DNA from 3 places in the Pseudoalteromonas sp. P1-30 genome. Region 2 is predicted to be linked to each of the others. Evidence: predicted binding sites of a transcription regulator. Region 2 holds the regulator's gene; each other region holds the start of a gene.
The links. Region 2 encodes LexA, which represses DNA repair genes until DNA is damaged. Its sites were predicted from a motif close to TACTGTATNNNNATACAGTA; they were not measured.
Positions count from the first base shown of each region.

Region 1 (5,509 bases), on a different contig from region 2:
AGGCTGGTATCTATAATTACCGACATGAACAGCCAAATAGCCCGTGCCACCGAGCAGCAAACACAAGCTGCTGACGAGGTTAATTTACGTATTAACGAGCTATCACAATCAACCGAGCAATCACTAAATAATACAAAGCAACTTACCGATGCCAGCGATAACCTTAAACAAAGTAGCCAAGGGCTTTCGAGCGTGGTTAATCGCTTTAAATTAAAATAATTAAAAAACAAAAGCCCTGAATTAACAGGGCTTTTTATTACATAAGCGTTTTTAGCTTATACCATTTCGCATAATTGAGTGATCTATTTTTAGGATGGAAAAACGTGTTGATGGCTAGGCAAAAAATTTGCTATTTAGTTGTTCTAAATGAGAATTTTTTATAGCCCCGAAAAATGATTAAGTATTATTGCGGATTGGTATTAAATACAGTAGCGTGCAAATAAGCTGGTTACTGATGCTGCGGTTGGCTTACCGTGCTGCCAATCACCGCCTTCAACACCACTACCAGCAATGTCCATATGTACATAAGGAAGCGGCTGCTCAGAGTCGTTACCGTGTTTATCAAGCCCACCAACAACGGCTAAAAACGCCATAGGGAATTGATGGCCACGGGCTGTAACAGCAGAGGCCGCATTATTGCTTGATAAAACATCATCAGCGAGGGTACGCGGTTTGATAAAGTCGTAATCTTCACGGCGAGAGCGAGAAACCTCTGCTGCATCTGCCCATAAATCACCACAATCCGCTATTTGACGAGAGGTATTAGCGCTACGTGCAGGTCCGTTTTCAACATATGCTCCGTAAGGGCCCATAGCACGTGCCGCATGGCCTGTAAGGGTTGCTACGGTGAACAATGTTGGGTTAACTTCGCCTTTGGCGACATCTTTCATTTCGCTAAGTAGGTCACCCATAGCTAAACGCCCTTCTGCATCGGTGTTACCAATGCGTACACGTACGCCTTCACGGCTAGTGATAATTTCATCTGGTACAAAACAATCTGAGCCAATTGAATTACGGACTACAGCTAAGTAAGAAATAACTTTAACGCCTTTAGGTTGGTAATCTGCCACGGCTTTCATAAAGCCCGCAACGGATGCAGCCCCACCTTTATCGCGGCTCATACCCGCCATGTAACCGCCTACTTTTAAATCGGCGCCGCCGGTATCGTATACTAAGCCTTTACCAACAAACATTAGCGTGCGCGTTACTTCACCTTCTGGCACGTATTCTAGCTTAACAACACGTGGATGATGGCGCTCAACCGCATAAGATGCGCGCGCAACAGTGCTAAGCATAGGGTAGTTTTTATCTATCGTGTTAATATCGTCAATCACATCAACCGCTACTTTAGAGCCTTTAAAAAGCTCAACACAGTAATCAGCAAAACGTGGTGGCGCCATACGTTCAGGCTCAGTACCACATAAATCACGTGCCGCATATTGCCCTGCTGCAATTGCATTTACAGCTTTAACTGTTTGCTCATTTGCATCTATTAAACCTATTTGCGTAATAGGTTCAATGCTTTCGCCGTGGTATTCGCGCGCCTCTAAAGGCTGCCATAATGCTTGGCATGCCCCTAAATACGCCACTTCTAACGCATGCTGGTAACGCGCATCTGTATGTAATTTAGGTAAGTAAATAGCAGGGTTTACACTACCCGCGGCTTTTGCTTCGTTAATCGCTAGTTTAGCAGCATCAAAGTAGCGCCTTACATCATCGTAATCGCGGTTAAGCGGCCCCGTAGGTGCTAAAACAACGCGTACATTATCAACCACTAAAAACGTAACTTGTTTACCAATACGAGAATCTACTTTAGCGTGTGATTCGATAGCATCACTTAATGAGTTATTGGCTAATTGAGAAAAGTCATCACTAATTATAATAAGTGCATCGTGAGAAAATGAGTCAAAGCTTGCACTAAGTGATTGTGCAGCTATCGCTTGAGGATATGCCATAAGTAAAACTCCTGTTAGAAAACATAAGGGGCTATTATCGTTGATATAAAAACACAAAACCAGCCAACTGCGATCAGCTCATTTTAATCTGGCAACTTGGTTTTACAGCAAACTAAAGTGACTCCATGTTTTAAGAAGAAATTAACAACTATATAGTTTTTAGTAAAGGCAGCCCTGCTTATACCGCGTTTAAATTACTGTGCTAAAGCACTCTAAATTGCAAAAAAGCATGTAGTTAATCAAGAATACTCAGTTGCAGATTTAAATTAGGTTCATTTTTAACACCCACTCCAATACCTAATAAACGCACTGGTTGCTGCATCCCGCGTTGATACGCCTTAGAGAGTAATTCAGTAAAAATAGCAGTATTTAATTGATGATGAGCTTGATCAGCAGAGGTAACAACAAAGTTTGCAAACTTCACTTTTACACTTAGCTTATTAATACGATTTTGCAGCTTTTGCTTATTAAGGCGCGCTGTTAGCTCTTCGAGTAATTTAGGTAACTGATCTAAACATTCTTGTAAGCTGTTTTTGTTGTATTCATAGGTGTGTTCAACACTAAGGGATTTACGCACTCGCTCAGTGGTTACTTTACCAATATATTCGCCAGCACATTTTTGATAAAGCGATACACCAAAATTGCCCACATGCTGCTGCATCCAATTAACGCCTTTCTCGCGAACGTCTTTTCCTGTGTATAACCCCTTTAAATTAAGCTTTTCGAGGGTTACTTTGCCCACACCAGGGATTTTACCCAGCGGTAAATTATTTAAAAACGCATCAACTTCATCCGGTAAAACCACAAATTGGCCATTGGGTTTATTTTCGTCACTGGCTATTTTGGCAATAAACTTAATGGGGGCAACTCCGGCAGAGGCAGTAAGGCCGGTATCGTTATAAATATCTGCTCTAATTTGCTGAGCAATAAGTGTTGCGCTGCCTTTGCATGCGGTGCTGTTGGTTACATCTAGGTAAGCTTCATCAAGCGACAGCGGCTCTATTTGATCGGTGTAGCGTTTAAATACAGCGCGTATTTGGTTAGAAATTTCTTTATAAACCGCCATGCGCCCAGGCACAATAACTAAATCGGGGCATAATTGCTTAGCGTGGTAGTTAGACATAGCCGAGCGAACACCATATTCGCGCGCTATATAATTTGCTGTAGAGAGCACGCCACGACGGCTATTGCCACCAATCGCTAAAGGCACACTGGCAAGTTTGGGGTTATCGCGCATTTCAACCGCTGCATAAAAGCAGTCCATGTCGATATGAATAAACTTTTTCATTACCACATAACAACTGTTTATTTATACAGCCATTATTATGGATTCACTTTCATTAAGCAAGCCCATTAAAGCCTGTTTAACTTGCTAAAGTTAAAAGCGCTACTAAGTGTAGCGCTTTTAACCGTGCAAGCTTTAAACAGCTTTTTTAAAACGGCTGCTTAAAGCGCTTTGATTTTTTAAAGCAATGTAGCCAAAAAACAAACTCCAATAAAAACCCCGCAGCTAAAAGCATTATGCCGCCGGAGGCATTACCCATTGCATAGCAAGCAAAAGACGCTATAAAAACTAAACTGGCTAAAGCCCAATTAATTATATTTTGCATGTGTGTTCTCGTGTGTGTGTTGTCTGTGTTATTTAACTGTAGTCCTAAAAATAAATAGGTACAATCATCTTATAAAAAAACATGGCATTTATTGTCTTGAGCTACAAACACCATATTGATAACCTCATTCATTTAAAACTAAGAGTACACATACATGCAAAGGTTCAAAGATCTGCACCCTATTCATACCGATATCACCGTAGCATGGGCCGATATGGACGCCCTACAACATGTTAACAACGTGGTGTACTTGCGTTATTTTGAAATTGCGCGTATCGATTTTCTAAATAAAATAAATCAGTTTGATACGATAAAACCAGGTGGAATAGGCCCGGTCATTAGTGAAAACAATATTCGCTATAAACGTCCAGTGACCTTCCCAGATACCTTAACCGTAGGTATTACTATTTCAGATATAAAAAGCGACCGTTTTATGATGAATTACTCTGTATTTAGCCATGCTCAGCAAGCTATTACTACCACAGGCTATTCTCAAGTTGTTATGTTTGACTTTAAAACAGGACAAAAAGCGGCTATTTCAGAGCCATTACTATCGGCACTACATCAATTCGCTTAAGTAGGTTTATTGCGAATTGGTATTAATTATCCACTCTCAAGATCTTACATAATTTAAGGATTTTAAATGCAATACAGTCCGTTAGGCAGCAGCGGTGTTGATGTTTCTAGAGTATGCTTAGGCAGCATGACTTGGGGTAAACAAAATACCCAACAAGACGCCGATGAGCAAATAGCTTATGCCTTGGCACAAGGCGTTAATTTTATAGATACTGCCGAAATGTATGCCGTTCCTCCTTCACCAGAGACCTACGGTAAAACAGAGCAAATTATAGGTAACTGGCTAAGTCGCAATGCGCAAAAGCGCAGTGATATTGTATTGGCGAGTAAAATTGCAGGCAATGGCTTGTCGTGGGTACGAGATGGCGGCGATATAACACGCAGCGCTGTCATTGAGGCCGTAGATAACTCGCTTAAACGCCTACAAACCGACTACATAGATTTATACCAATTGCATTGGCCTAATCGCTCTACCCCACATTTTGGCAGGCAGTGGCCAGGTAAACTCACTTTTAGTGACGTAGATACTGAGCAACAACAAGCGGGTATGCTTGATATTTTAGAGGGTCTTAATGAGTGTGTTAAAACCGGAAAAATAAAATATTGTGGCCTTTCAGATGACACCCCATGGGGCATTAGCCAATTTTTAAATTTAGCAAAAGTGCATAACTTACCGCGTATGGTGTCTATTCAGAACGAGTTTAGCCTAGCGCACGCTAAAGATTGGCCTTATTTAATTGAGCAGTGTATCCATGAAGACATTGCTTATTTACCTTGGTCGCCGCTTGCTGCTGGCCTGCTAACGGGTAAATACCTAAACGGCGCACGCCCAGCGGGCTCGCGTTGGACATTTATGCAGCGCAATGGCATTTTTAGAGATACCCCTAACGCGCAAAAAGCCACGCAGCGTTATGTAGAGCTTGCACATGCAAGCGGCATAACCCCAGCCCAATTGGCTCTTGCTTGGTGTAATCAAGTCGATGGCGTTACCTCGTCAATTATTGGTGCGACCAGCATGGCCCAATTAAAAGAAGACATTGACGCTTTTAGCATAACTTTAAGCGACGACACTCTAACTGAAATTGGCACTATTTTTAAAGATTACCCGCAGCCATATTAAACCAAAATAATAGGCAGTTTTTTTACTGCCTTTTTCTCTCTTACATTTGAACATATAAAAAGTAAAACTATACTAAAGTTAATTTAAATGGATTATTTTTAGTGAGTTATGCTTAGAAATGTAATTTTATTCTTTGGTGTCCTAGGTGGTTTAATGCGTTACGGGTACGCTGACAATACTCACCCAATTAAAGAAATTGTATGGCTACAAAGTTACACGCCCCCCTTTCATATGGATAAAGATTCGCA
Region 1 covers NZ_LKBC01000012.1:39,445-44,953, forward strand. The annotation lists gene AN395_RS15340 (methyl-accepting chemotaxis protein) at 1-219, shown strand, start outside; gene AN395_RS15345 (leucyl aminopeptidase family protein) at 420-1,955, opposite strand; gene dinB (DNA polymerase IV) at 2,191-3,243, opposite strand; gene AN395_RS15355 (thioesterase family protein) at 3,720-4,142, shown strand; gene AN395_RS15360 (aldo/keto reductase) at 4,209-5,261, shown strand; gene AN395_RS15365 (hypothetical protein) at 5,415-5,509, shown strand, end outside.
Region 1: the regulator LexA is predicted to act here: its motif matches at 3,255-3,274, upstream of dinB (DNA polymerase IV).

Region 2 (5,509 bases):
TATGTCGCAAAACACGTCATATAAGGGCACTAAGGCAAATGCAAAAGCAAACATACCTATACAAATAAGAATTAGGCGCTTTAATAGCGGTGCATGTGTCATTATTTAATTTCCGGCGGCGTAGAAAAAGTATGATACGGCGCAGGAGAGTCCACTTCCCACTCTAAACCTTCAGCACCATCCCATACTTTTGCAGGGACTTTATCGCCCCCTCGGGCACATTTAATTACCACAGCCACAAAGAGTAACTGCGATAAACCAAAGGCAAACCCACCTATGCTTATGATTGCGTTAAAATCAGCAAATTGCAGGGCGTAATCGGGAATACGGCGCGGCATGCCTGCCAGCCCTACAAAATGCATAGGGAAAAACAATACATTTACGCTTACCAGCGATAACCAAAAATGCCACTTAGCCAAGGCAATGTTGTACATATTGCCCGTCCACTTAGGCAGCCAATAATAAGCCCCCGCCATAATCGAAAATATTGCCCCCGTAACTAACACGTAATGAAAGTGCGCCACCACAAAGTAAGTATCGTGATACTGAAAATCAGCAGGGGTTATAGCCAACATCAGCCCCGAAAAGCCCCCTAAGGTAAACAGCACAATAAAGGCAATACTAAATAGCATGGGCACTTCAAAACTTATTGACCCTCGCCACATAGTGGCTACCCAGTTAAATACTTTTACCCCTGTAGGCACCGATATCAGCATGGTCGCGTACATAAAAAATAGCTCGCCAGCAACGGGCATACCGGTCGTAAACATATGATGCGCCCACACTATAAAGCTCAGTAATGCAATAGAGGAGGTTGCGTAAACCATTGAGGCATAACCAAATAGTTTTTTACGTGAGAATGTAGGCACTATGGTCGAAATAATACCAAAGGCGGGTAAAATCATGATGTACACTTCGGGATGGCCAAAAAACCAAAATATGTGCTGAAACATCACCGGATCGCCGCCACCTGCCGCATCAAAAAAGCTGGTTCCAAAGTATTTATCGGTGAGCACCATAGTGACCGCTCCGGCCAGTACGGGCATAACAGCAATTAATAAAAATGCGGTTATTAGCCATGTCCAAACGAATAATGGTAGCTTCATCCATGTCATGCCTGGGGCACGTAAATTAACAATGGTCACAATAACGTTTATTGCGCCCATAATTGAGCTAATCCCCATAATGTGCACTGCAAACACAAACATTGCGGTGTTGTCGTTACTGTACGTTGTTGAAAGCGGCGCATAGAACGTCCAGCCAAATGCGGGGCCGCCTCCAGGCATTAATAACGAGGCCAATAAAATTAAAAAAGCGAAGGGTAAAATCCAAAAGCTCCAGTTGTTCATTCTGGGCAGTGCCATATCTGGCGCGCCAATCATAAGCGGTACCATCCAGTTAGCAAGTCCCGTAAAGGCTGGCATTACAGCACCAAACACCATAATTAAACCGTGTACTGTGGTCATTTGGTTAAAAAAGTGTGGGTCTACCAATTGTAATCCTGGCTGAAATAACTCAGCCCGAATAACCATGGCCATTGCACCGCCAATTAAAAACATAGTCAGCGAAAAAATTAAGTACATGCTGCCAATATCTTTATGGTTTGTTGTGTATAACCAACGTTTAAAACCTTTGGCTGGGTGATGGCCGTGGTGAGCGTCATTGGCGTTAGGTTGTTCTACTATGCTACTCATTAGTTCGCCTCCGCATCAAGTGCTGCCTGAATTTCACTAGGTTGGATGACATCACCCGTTTCATTACCCCACGCATTACGTTTATAGGTAATTACCGCTGCAAGTTGTTTAATTGAGAGCTGCTTTGCAAATGCCTGCATTGCAGTTCCTGGGCGGCCATGAATCACTACATCAATGTGATCTTTTATATCACCCAAAACAATGGGGCTGCCTTTTAGCGCAGGAAATACTCCCGGTAACCCCATACCAGTAGGTTGATGACACGCAGCGCAACTTGCCATATACACTTGCTCACCTAGTGTCATTAGCTCTTCTTTAGGAATTGTTGTCTCAAGCAATGCGGCATCAGCAAGTGCAGCTTTTTGCTTAGCTTGCTTAGCATCTGCAAGCCATGCGTTAAAGTCCTCTTGCGATTTAGCTTCAACCACCACGGGCATAAAACCATGATCTTTACCGCACAGCTCTGCACACTGTCCTCGGTAAATACCTTCTTCGTTAATGTTGGTCCACGTTTCGTTGATAAACCCCGGATTGGCATCTTTTTTAACGGCAAAATCGGGTACCCACCAAGAGTGAATAACATCATCAGAGGTCATTAAAAAACGCACCTTTTGATTAATTGGCAGTACTAAAGGTTTATCAACCTCAAGTAAGTAATTAGGGTTTTTATTAGCAAGGTTGGCTATTTCGTCTTGAGGGGTAGATAAAATAGAGTAAAACTCTACGTCTTCTCCCATATATTCATAATGCCATTTCCACTGTGACCCTGTAATTTTAATGGTTAAGTCGGCCTTACTGGCATCTTCCATCGCAATGAGGGTTTTAGTGGCAGGGATTGCCATGGCAATTAAAATAACAAACGGAATGGCAGTCCAAAGAATTTCTACTTTGGTACTTTCATGAAATTGGGCAGGAACTGCCCCTTTAGATTTACGGTGATGAATCAGTGCCCAAAACATTATTGCGAACACTATCACCCCAATCACACAACATATTAAAAATATGGTCATGTGTAGCTGATATACATTATTACTTATATCGGTTACGCCCTTGCGCATATTGTATTGGCTATTAGCCAGCACTTGCTGCGGGAACATAATCAACACAAGCCACAAGGTAGAGGTCAGTTTACCCATGTGACGGCTCCTTTGATGCTATTGCGAATGCAAAGCGAAGAGGCATACGGCTTAAACGCCAATTCGTTATTTTTATTTTTTAACCAATCTTATTTTTAATTGGTATCGCTAGGACAACAAAAGGTTTGTGTATATTGTGTGTTCTCATAACTAAAAAGCTGTGAGTTATTGTTAGTCCAGCACATTAATGATTAGCTAAAAAACGTACAACAAGCAAGTTTTAGTATAAAAAACAATCAAGTGATATTTTAAGATTGACTAAATGACGGCGTATTAAATTGTTATTTAACAGCCAAGACACGAGCAAAATTAAGGGATGTAACACGCCTAGGAAGATAAAAGTATGAGTGAAAAAAAGTTTACAGCCTAAATAATTTTAGGGCGCTTTGAGATGGTGGAAGGTTTGTTTCTAAAACAAAAATGCACACTAAAAAGTGCGCATTTATAGATATTACTTAAAAATAGTTAAAAATTACATCCAGTCGGCATTTCTTATTACGCCAACGGCTAACCCTTCAATATTAAAAGATTCGTTTTCAAGGTCTACCTCTATAGGCGTAAACTCTTCGTTTTCAGCGTGTAATAATACTTTTCGGCCTGCTTTTTCTAGGCGTTTTACGGTTACGTCTTCATCTACTCGTGCAACCACAACTTGGCCGTTTTCTGCAGTTTGAGTACGGTGTACGGCAAGTAAGTCACCATCCATAATACCTATATCTTTCATACTCATGCCGTTAACACGCAGTAAAAAGTCGGCGGCTGGTTTAAACATAAGTGGGTCTATTTTACAGTGACTCTCAACATGTTCTTGCGCCAAAATAGGCGAACCCGCTGCAACTCTACCAATTAATGGTAGCCCTAGTTGCTCTGGCTCTTCTTCTTCAACCAATTGAATACCACGGCTTGCGCCTGGTTTCATTTTAATAACACCTTTTTTGGCAAGCGCTTTTAAGTGCTCTTCTGCGGCATTGGCACTTTTAAAACCGAGTGTTTGCGCAATTTCGGCACGTGTAGGAGGCATACCAGTGTCTTTAATAAAAACTTTTATTAGTTCGAGTATTTGAGCTTGGCGTTTAGTTAATGGTCGCATACAACTGGTTTTCCATACAGTACATTTAACTGTGAGTATATACAGTTAAATAAAAATCGCAAATTTAAATTGTGCTTTAAAATAGCTAAATACACCGCACCTGGATAAATTTTAGGTAATTACAGACGTTCAGTATTTAAAATGCTATAAATTTGCTTTCAATATAAAGGAGTAATTATGAGTATTTGGCATCAACCCATTACATTAGAGCTTTGCAAACAGTTAGATGAGGGAATAAACGGCCAAGGCACGCTAATGAAAACTATGGGCATAGAAATAACCGAAATAGGAGATGATTACCTAGTGGCTACCATGCCTGCTATTCCTGAGCATCATAATCCTATTGGTATGGTACATGGTGGCGCAAATGTGGTACTTGCCGAAACCGTAGCAAGCTACGCCGCTAACTTTGTAGTGGACTTTACAAAATTTTATTGTGTTGGACAGGAAATTAGCGCCAGCCACTTAAAGGCCTCTCGAAATGGCACTTTAACCGCCGTTACTCGTGCATTTCATATTGGTAAGCGCAGTTCTGTATGGGAAATAAAAATAACCAATAGCCGCGGCGAGCTTTGCTGCGTATCAAAAATGACCGCAGCGGTTGTCGAGCGCAAATAATTAACTATGGCTACTTTTCGATAGGGTAAATCGTTATTTCCATACCAGCGCCAATTGCAGATATACGTAGTAGTGTATCTGCATGTAGAGCTTGGTTAAAACACTTAGGTGACGTGCCCGACTCAAAGCCTATATCAAACGTTCTGCGCGAACAGCTTAGCCACTGCTTAAGCGCATTACGTGAACACGACTCTATTAATTCACATAAGTGGTTGATTGCTTTGTCTGGCGTGGTTATATCACCTGAGGCTTCAATACGCGCCAATTGACGATATTCGTCTTTGTCATAATGCAAAACCATCGCGTTTTTCTTTAAGTCTGCCACCAGGGCGCTAATATCTTGTTTAGACTCAAGCTCTAGATCTACATTTAAAAATTGAATTTCCGACATTGTCTGCTTTTTACCCTCTTATAGTTTCATCGCAAACTTTAACGCAGTTTTACTTTTATACCAAATCAACTAAGCGCTAAACATGGCTTTATTCATAGAAAATACCTGTTTAAACGCCATTGGCACCTAATTTGCCTTATAAAACGGGTTAGGCTAGTTACGCTTAATTTTACCGTTTATGTATGAAAGTTATACACACACACTGTGTAATTAAACGCTTCAGGAGGACAATTATGGTAGGTCATGGCCCGCAAATTAAAAATGACGATCAGTACGATGCGCTTCGAGATGAAGGCATGAGCAAAAAAAAGCCGCGCGCATTGCTAATAGCAATACTCATAAAACTGCTGTCAAAGGCGGCAAAGCCTCAAAGTATGAGCTACGCACTAAAAAGCAGCTGTACAATAAAGCTAAAGAGCTCGGCATTAGCGGCCGCTCAAAAATGAGCAAACAAGGGCTAATAAATGCCTTACGTGAGCATTAAACACAGCCTCACTGATTTTTTACCGCTCCTTTTTATTATTTTTATAAAGTTAGAGTAAGCTTATGAATAACTGCGACAAAATGCCGCAGTAAAAGC
Region 2 covers NZ_LKBC01000009.1:33,253-38,761, reverse strand. The annotation lists gene AN395_RS13650 (cytochrome c oxidase assembly protein) at 1-102, opposite strand, end outside; gene ctaD (cytochrome c oxidase subunit I) at 102-1,694, opposite strand; gene coxB (cytochrome c oxidase subunit II) at 1,694-2,830, opposite strand; gene lexA (transcriptional repressor LexA) at 3,303-3,920, opposite strand; gene AN395_RS13630 (PaaI family thioesterase) at 4,098-4,538, shown strand; gene AN395_RS13625 (hypothetical protein) at 4,549-4,929, opposite strand; gene AN395_RS13620 (Rho termination factor) at 5,163-5,375, shown strand; gene AN395_RS19795 (hypothetical protein) at 5,354-5,413, shown strand.

Region 3 (5,509 bases), on a different contig from region 2:
ACAAAGGCGGCGTTCTTCTTCCAAGCGCCCTGATTCTTCATTACTTTGCTGCGATGGGAACATGCCTTCTTCAACGCCCACCATAAACACAAGTGGAAACTCTAAGCCCTTAGCAGAGTGAAGAGTCATCATTTGCACAGCGTCTTCGTGTTCATCGGCTTGGCCTTCACCAGACTCAAGCGATGTATAAGCTAAAAAGCCTTGTAGTGGTGAGCTAAACTCTTCTTCTTCGGGGAGTTCATACTGATCGCAGGCACTGATAAGCTCTTCTAAGTTTTCTACGCGAGCTCGGCCTTTTTCGCCTTTTTCAGCTTGATACATGGCCATAAGGCCAGAGGTTTGAATAGCGTATTTGGCTTGCTCTTGCAGTGTAAGGTCGCTAATTTTATCTTCTATGTGCTCTACCAACTCTACAAATTTTGTAACAGCGCTTGCCGCACGACCCGATAAATGTTGTTGTTCAACAATTGCTTTAGCTGCGTACCAAAGAGGGAGAGACTCAGCACGCGCACAGTCGCGTATATGGCTAAGTGTTTTATCGCCAATACCGCGCGCAGGGGTGTTAATTACACGCTCAAATGCGGCGTCGTCTTGGCGGTTTCCTACCAATCGTAAGTACGATAGCGCATCTTTAATTTCTTGGCGCTCGAAGAATCGCATACCACCGTAAATACGGTATTTTAAGCCTTCTTGTAGCATGGCTTCCTCGAGTACACGAGATTGCGCGTTACTACGGTATAAAATAGCGGCGTCTTGCAACGCATTACCAGCATTTAACCAGCTGCGTAGCTTGCTGCTTACAAAGCGGGCTTCGTCTAGCTCGTTAAAGGCGGCATAAATTGATATAGGCTCGCCTTCGTTACCATCGGTCCAAAGGCTTTTACCCATGCGCTCTGAGTTATTTTTAATTAGCGCATTAGATGCTTTTAGAATGGTCGCGGTTGAGCGGTAGTTTTGCTCAAGACGAATAGTTTCGGCGTCAAAATCAGTTAGAAAGCGTTTAATGTTTTCTATTTTAGCGCCACGCCAACCGTAAATACTCTGGTCATCGTCGCCTACAATCATAATGCTTTGTGTATCACCAGCAAGTAGCTTTAGCCATGCGTATTGAATGGTATTGGTATCTTGGAACTCGTCTACCAGCATGTGGGCAAAGCGCTGCTGGTAATGGCGAAGTAGCGTAGGGTTATTTTTAAGTACTTCGTAGCTACGTAGCAGTATTTCTGCAAAATCGACTAAACCTGCACGGTCACACGCCTCTTGATAGGCGGCATATACACGCAGCATCATTTGCTCGTTTATATCGTAGGCTTGAATATCTTTAGGGCGCAGAGCTTCATCTTTTTTAGCGCTGATGTACCAGCCAAATTGTTTGGCGGGCCACTTTTTGTCATCAATATTCATTGATTTTAATAAGCGCTTGATCATTCTAAGTTGATCGTCAGAGTCTAAAATTTGAAAGGCTTCTGGCAGGTTTGCTTCACGGTGATGAGCGCGCAAAATACGGTGTGATAAACCATGGAATGTACCAATCCACATTCCACCGACAGGGGCTTTTAGGGTTTCTTCAACACGGGTGCGCATTTCTTTAGCGGCCTTATTAGTAAAGGTAACCGCAAAAATACTATAAGGCGATGCTTGCTCAACCTGCATTAACCACGCGATACGATGAACTAAAACACGTGTTTTACCCGAACCAGCACCTGCTAATACCAGCATGTTTTGTAGTGGGGCTGCAACGGCATCGCGCTGTTTGTCATTTAAGCCATCGAGTAATTCAGAAACGTCCATCGTTACGCCTTTTCAATCAATAATGAGGGCAGTATAACAGGTGTTTTTGTTAGGCTAAATAAAATACTGTTTTTATGAACAGCTATTCTAAAAATACTTGTAAAACTAATCCCTTAGTCGCTTTTTTGTACTCTTAAGTAACGATAATTAATAATAAAAATAATCAAATTGACCTATATTTAGTAAAAAATACTAAAGCAGTTATTTAGTAGTAATTTAACTATTTGATTTTTAAGCTTTAATAAATTGGCATAAAGTGTGATAGTAAGTAAATAACTAAAACTTAAAATTAATTAACTACAGAGGTGAGTATGGCTGATCAAGGTTCTGGCGGTAATGTTATTGCAGCGTTGTGTAATATATTTTTTCCTGGTTTAGGGCAATTGGTACAAGGGCGAATTTTAGCCGCTATCTTTTTTGCGCTAGCTATTATAATTAGTTACGCACTTATTTATGTATTAGTAGGCTTTGTACTCGTGCCTATTATTTATTTATGGTCGATTATAGATGCTGCACGTTTTAGATCGCGAAGTTAGCTTTTATGTCGCCTATTTAAATAGCGCCCATTGGCGCTATTTTGCGTTTTAGGGTCGGTGTTTAAGGCTATTTATGGGTATAATTAGTGCATTAGCGTTTTAAAAGTAAAAATTATGGAATATCAATTTATACGTGACCCTATTAGTGGGCTGCGCATTAAAATAAGCAGCGAGCATGCCCTAATTGGCCGCTGGTTAAACGAAGAAATTGGCAAAGAAAAAGTCGCGATGGTACAAGCACTTATTAGCTCGGTAAAAACAAGTTACGAGCCAATAACGTTAAAAGGCCAAGAGATAGACTTAATACTCTCTAAAGACGAAGCCTTATTTGAAGCCCATGCCCTACACCAAGACAGCGAAGATTTAGTCGCCTATCAAGATGATGACTTAATGCTTGAAGAAAATGGCCTAGTGAGTGGTTGTGGCTTTGAAGATTTTATAGATTTAATTGAGTCGTGGGCTGAGTTTAGTGGCTCGCGTTAAACGTTTAAAAGGCCAACCTAGTTGGCCTTTTTTGTAATATCAATTGTTTAAAGTTATTAGGCATTTATAGCGCTCTATTTAGCACCCTAGAATGATTAAATATTTAAGTCGATTGGTATATATCTACAGATTATTGATTTTCTATTGATTTAACGCCAGCTAATAATAGCTCCTCTGTTAAACGTACTTTGTAATTAGGATTTGCGTACTGAAAATACACAACGCCGCTTTTATCAATTACAAATACAGCCGGTACAGGTAAAGCGACGTTTACCTTGCCTTGGGCATCAACAAAGTTAACACCGCGCTTATTGCGATAGATTGCGGCTGTTTTATCATCTAAAAAATAAGCTAAACCTAAGGCCTTTGTTAGGGTTAAGCTATCATCTGAAAGCAGTAAATAATTTGGCGAGCTTATTTTACTTTGGGCTAGTTTTTCTGGGCTATCTGGCGATACTGCAATAATTTGCGCATTTAAATTAGCGAGTTGCTGCTCAATTTTTTGTATATTAGCCAGTTGCTTTGAGCAATAAGGACACCAACCACCGCGGTAAATAATAAGTACCGTTGTTTTTTCAGCAAAGCGCTTTTGTAACTCTATATTATTACCATGTTGATCTTTGAGCGTTATATTAGGCACGCTTAAGCCCGGTAATAATGGTGATACTTGCTCGGGGGCTGCAGCAATTCCTTCTGTACTTGCTTGCGCATTCGTTACTAAAAAAGCAGCCATTACAATAGTCGCCAAGGTGTGCAGTAACACTTTACTCATCATTATTTCCTGCCCTGTTTTTATGTGCTGTTTATAATAGATCAAAAATGCACTTTTTATTATTTGCCTGTATCATAAGCGTAATTTAAAAGCTCAAGTGGAAACGATATGTCAGCCAACTTAAATAAGCTAGTAGTAATGCTAGAAATGCAAAATGCCATGAACACTAAAGTTCATGATCAATGGTTTAGCCAAGGCTTTGAGTGGTACAGGGCCATTTGGGTTGAGTGTGCAGAAATGCTAGATCATTACGGTTGGAAGTGGTGGAAAAAACAAACCCCAGACACCGAGCAAGTAATTCTAGAATTGGTTGATATATTTCATTTTGGTTTGTCGTTAAGAATTGACGGAACAACCTCTTACGAAGAGTTAGCTAAGCAGCTAGAACAAGAACTTAGCGCACCACAGGCCGCAGATGACTTTAAACAAACTCTTGAAATATTAGCAGCTTCAGCAGTTGCAAATAAAACCTTTAACGCGGCCGCGTTTGCAGGGTGTATGGCGCAAATAGGGATGGATATTGACGATTTATACCGCGGTTACGTAGGTAAAAACACGTTAAACTTTTTCCGCCAAGATCATGGCTACAAAGATGGCAGCTACATCAAAGTATGGAATGGCCAAGAAGATAACGAGCATTTAGTCGAAGTCGTTAAAAGCCTTGATACCGAACATGCCGACTTTGCAAAGTTAGTATATCAAGGCCTAGTGGCGCGTTACCCGCAACAATAATCTAGCTGCTAGATTATGTTTCTGTAGTCGGTTACGTTTAAGTAATCGGCTATTACATTATGTGGTTGCTGGCTATCTGGGTTGGCCACCGCAAGTAAATGTTCAATGCCGTATTCTCGGGCAGCATTTAAAACTGGCACACTATCATCAACAAACAAAGTGCGCTGCTTATTAAACCCTAAGTCTTTTTGTACTTGATGCCATAAACTTTGCTGCTCTTTACTCACTCCGTATTGATGAGTAGACACCACGCCATCTAAATAATTATCTATCGCGGTATGTTCAAATTTAAGCATGACGTTTTCAGGGTGGGCGTTAGTTAAAAGAATTAGCTCTTTACCTGCTTTTTTTAGCTCAGTTAAAAAGTGGGGCACATCTTCGCGTACTTTTATTAAGTGCTGGGTTTGGCGTTTTAATTCCATTATCGGTAAATTGAGTTGCTCTTGCCAATAATCTAAGCAATACCACTGTATTTGACCACTTACCGCCTGATAGCGTTTGTGCATATCGGCTTTTGCTTCATCAAGGGTAATATTGCGAGTGAGCGCAAGTTGCTCTGGTACAACGTTAAGCCAAAAGTGACTATCGAAATGTAAATCGAGTAATGTTCCGTCCATATCGAGTAAAACGGTATCGATTTTTGACCAATTTAGCATGGGCTTTTCCTTGTGAAAAGTTTATGATTAAGCACAACTGCCATGATAGCAAAATAACGCCAATGACACAGAAAAAGCACCCAACTCCGCCTCAAATTATTAGTAACAATGTAGTTGCTAAAAGCCGTTTATTTACTGTTGAATCGTTAGAGCTTAAGTTTTCTAATGACGAAGAGCGCCAGTATGAGCGCATACGTGGCGGTGGCCGCGGGGCTGTAATGATTGTACCAATAACTGCAGATAACGAAATGCTACTGGTACGTGAGTATTGCGCGGGCACAAATGACTACCAATTAGGCTTTCCTAAAGGCTTGATAGACCCAGGCGAAACACCACAGCAAGCTGCAAACAGAGAGCTTAAAGAAGAAGTGGGTTTTGGTGCTGAATTTTTTGAGCCGCTAAAAGTAGTATCAATGGCGCCAAGTTACTTTAACGCGACCATGCATATTTTATTTGCTAAGCAACTATATCCGCAAACGTTAGAAGGTGATGAGCCCGAACCTTTAGTGGTTGTTAAGTGGCCATTAACAGATTGGCAG
Region 3 covers NZ_LKBC01000026.1:1,099-6,607, reverse strand. The annotation lists gene uvrD (DNA helicase II) at 1-1,791, opposite strand, end outside; gene AN395_RS19185 (hypothetical protein) at 2,103-2,327, shown strand; gene AN395_RS19180 (YacL family protein) at 2,442-2,810, shown strand; gene AN395_RS19175 (peroxiredoxin-like family protein) at 2,941-3,585, opposite strand; gene AN395_RS19170 (dUTP diphosphatase) at 3,691-4,314, shown strand; gene yrfG (GMP/IMP nucleotidase) at 4,323-4,970, opposite strand; gene nudE (ADP compounds hydrolase NudE) at 5,033-5,509, shown strand, end outside.
Region 3: the regulator LexA is predicted to act here: its motif matches at 1,856-1,875, upstream of uvrD (DNA helicase II).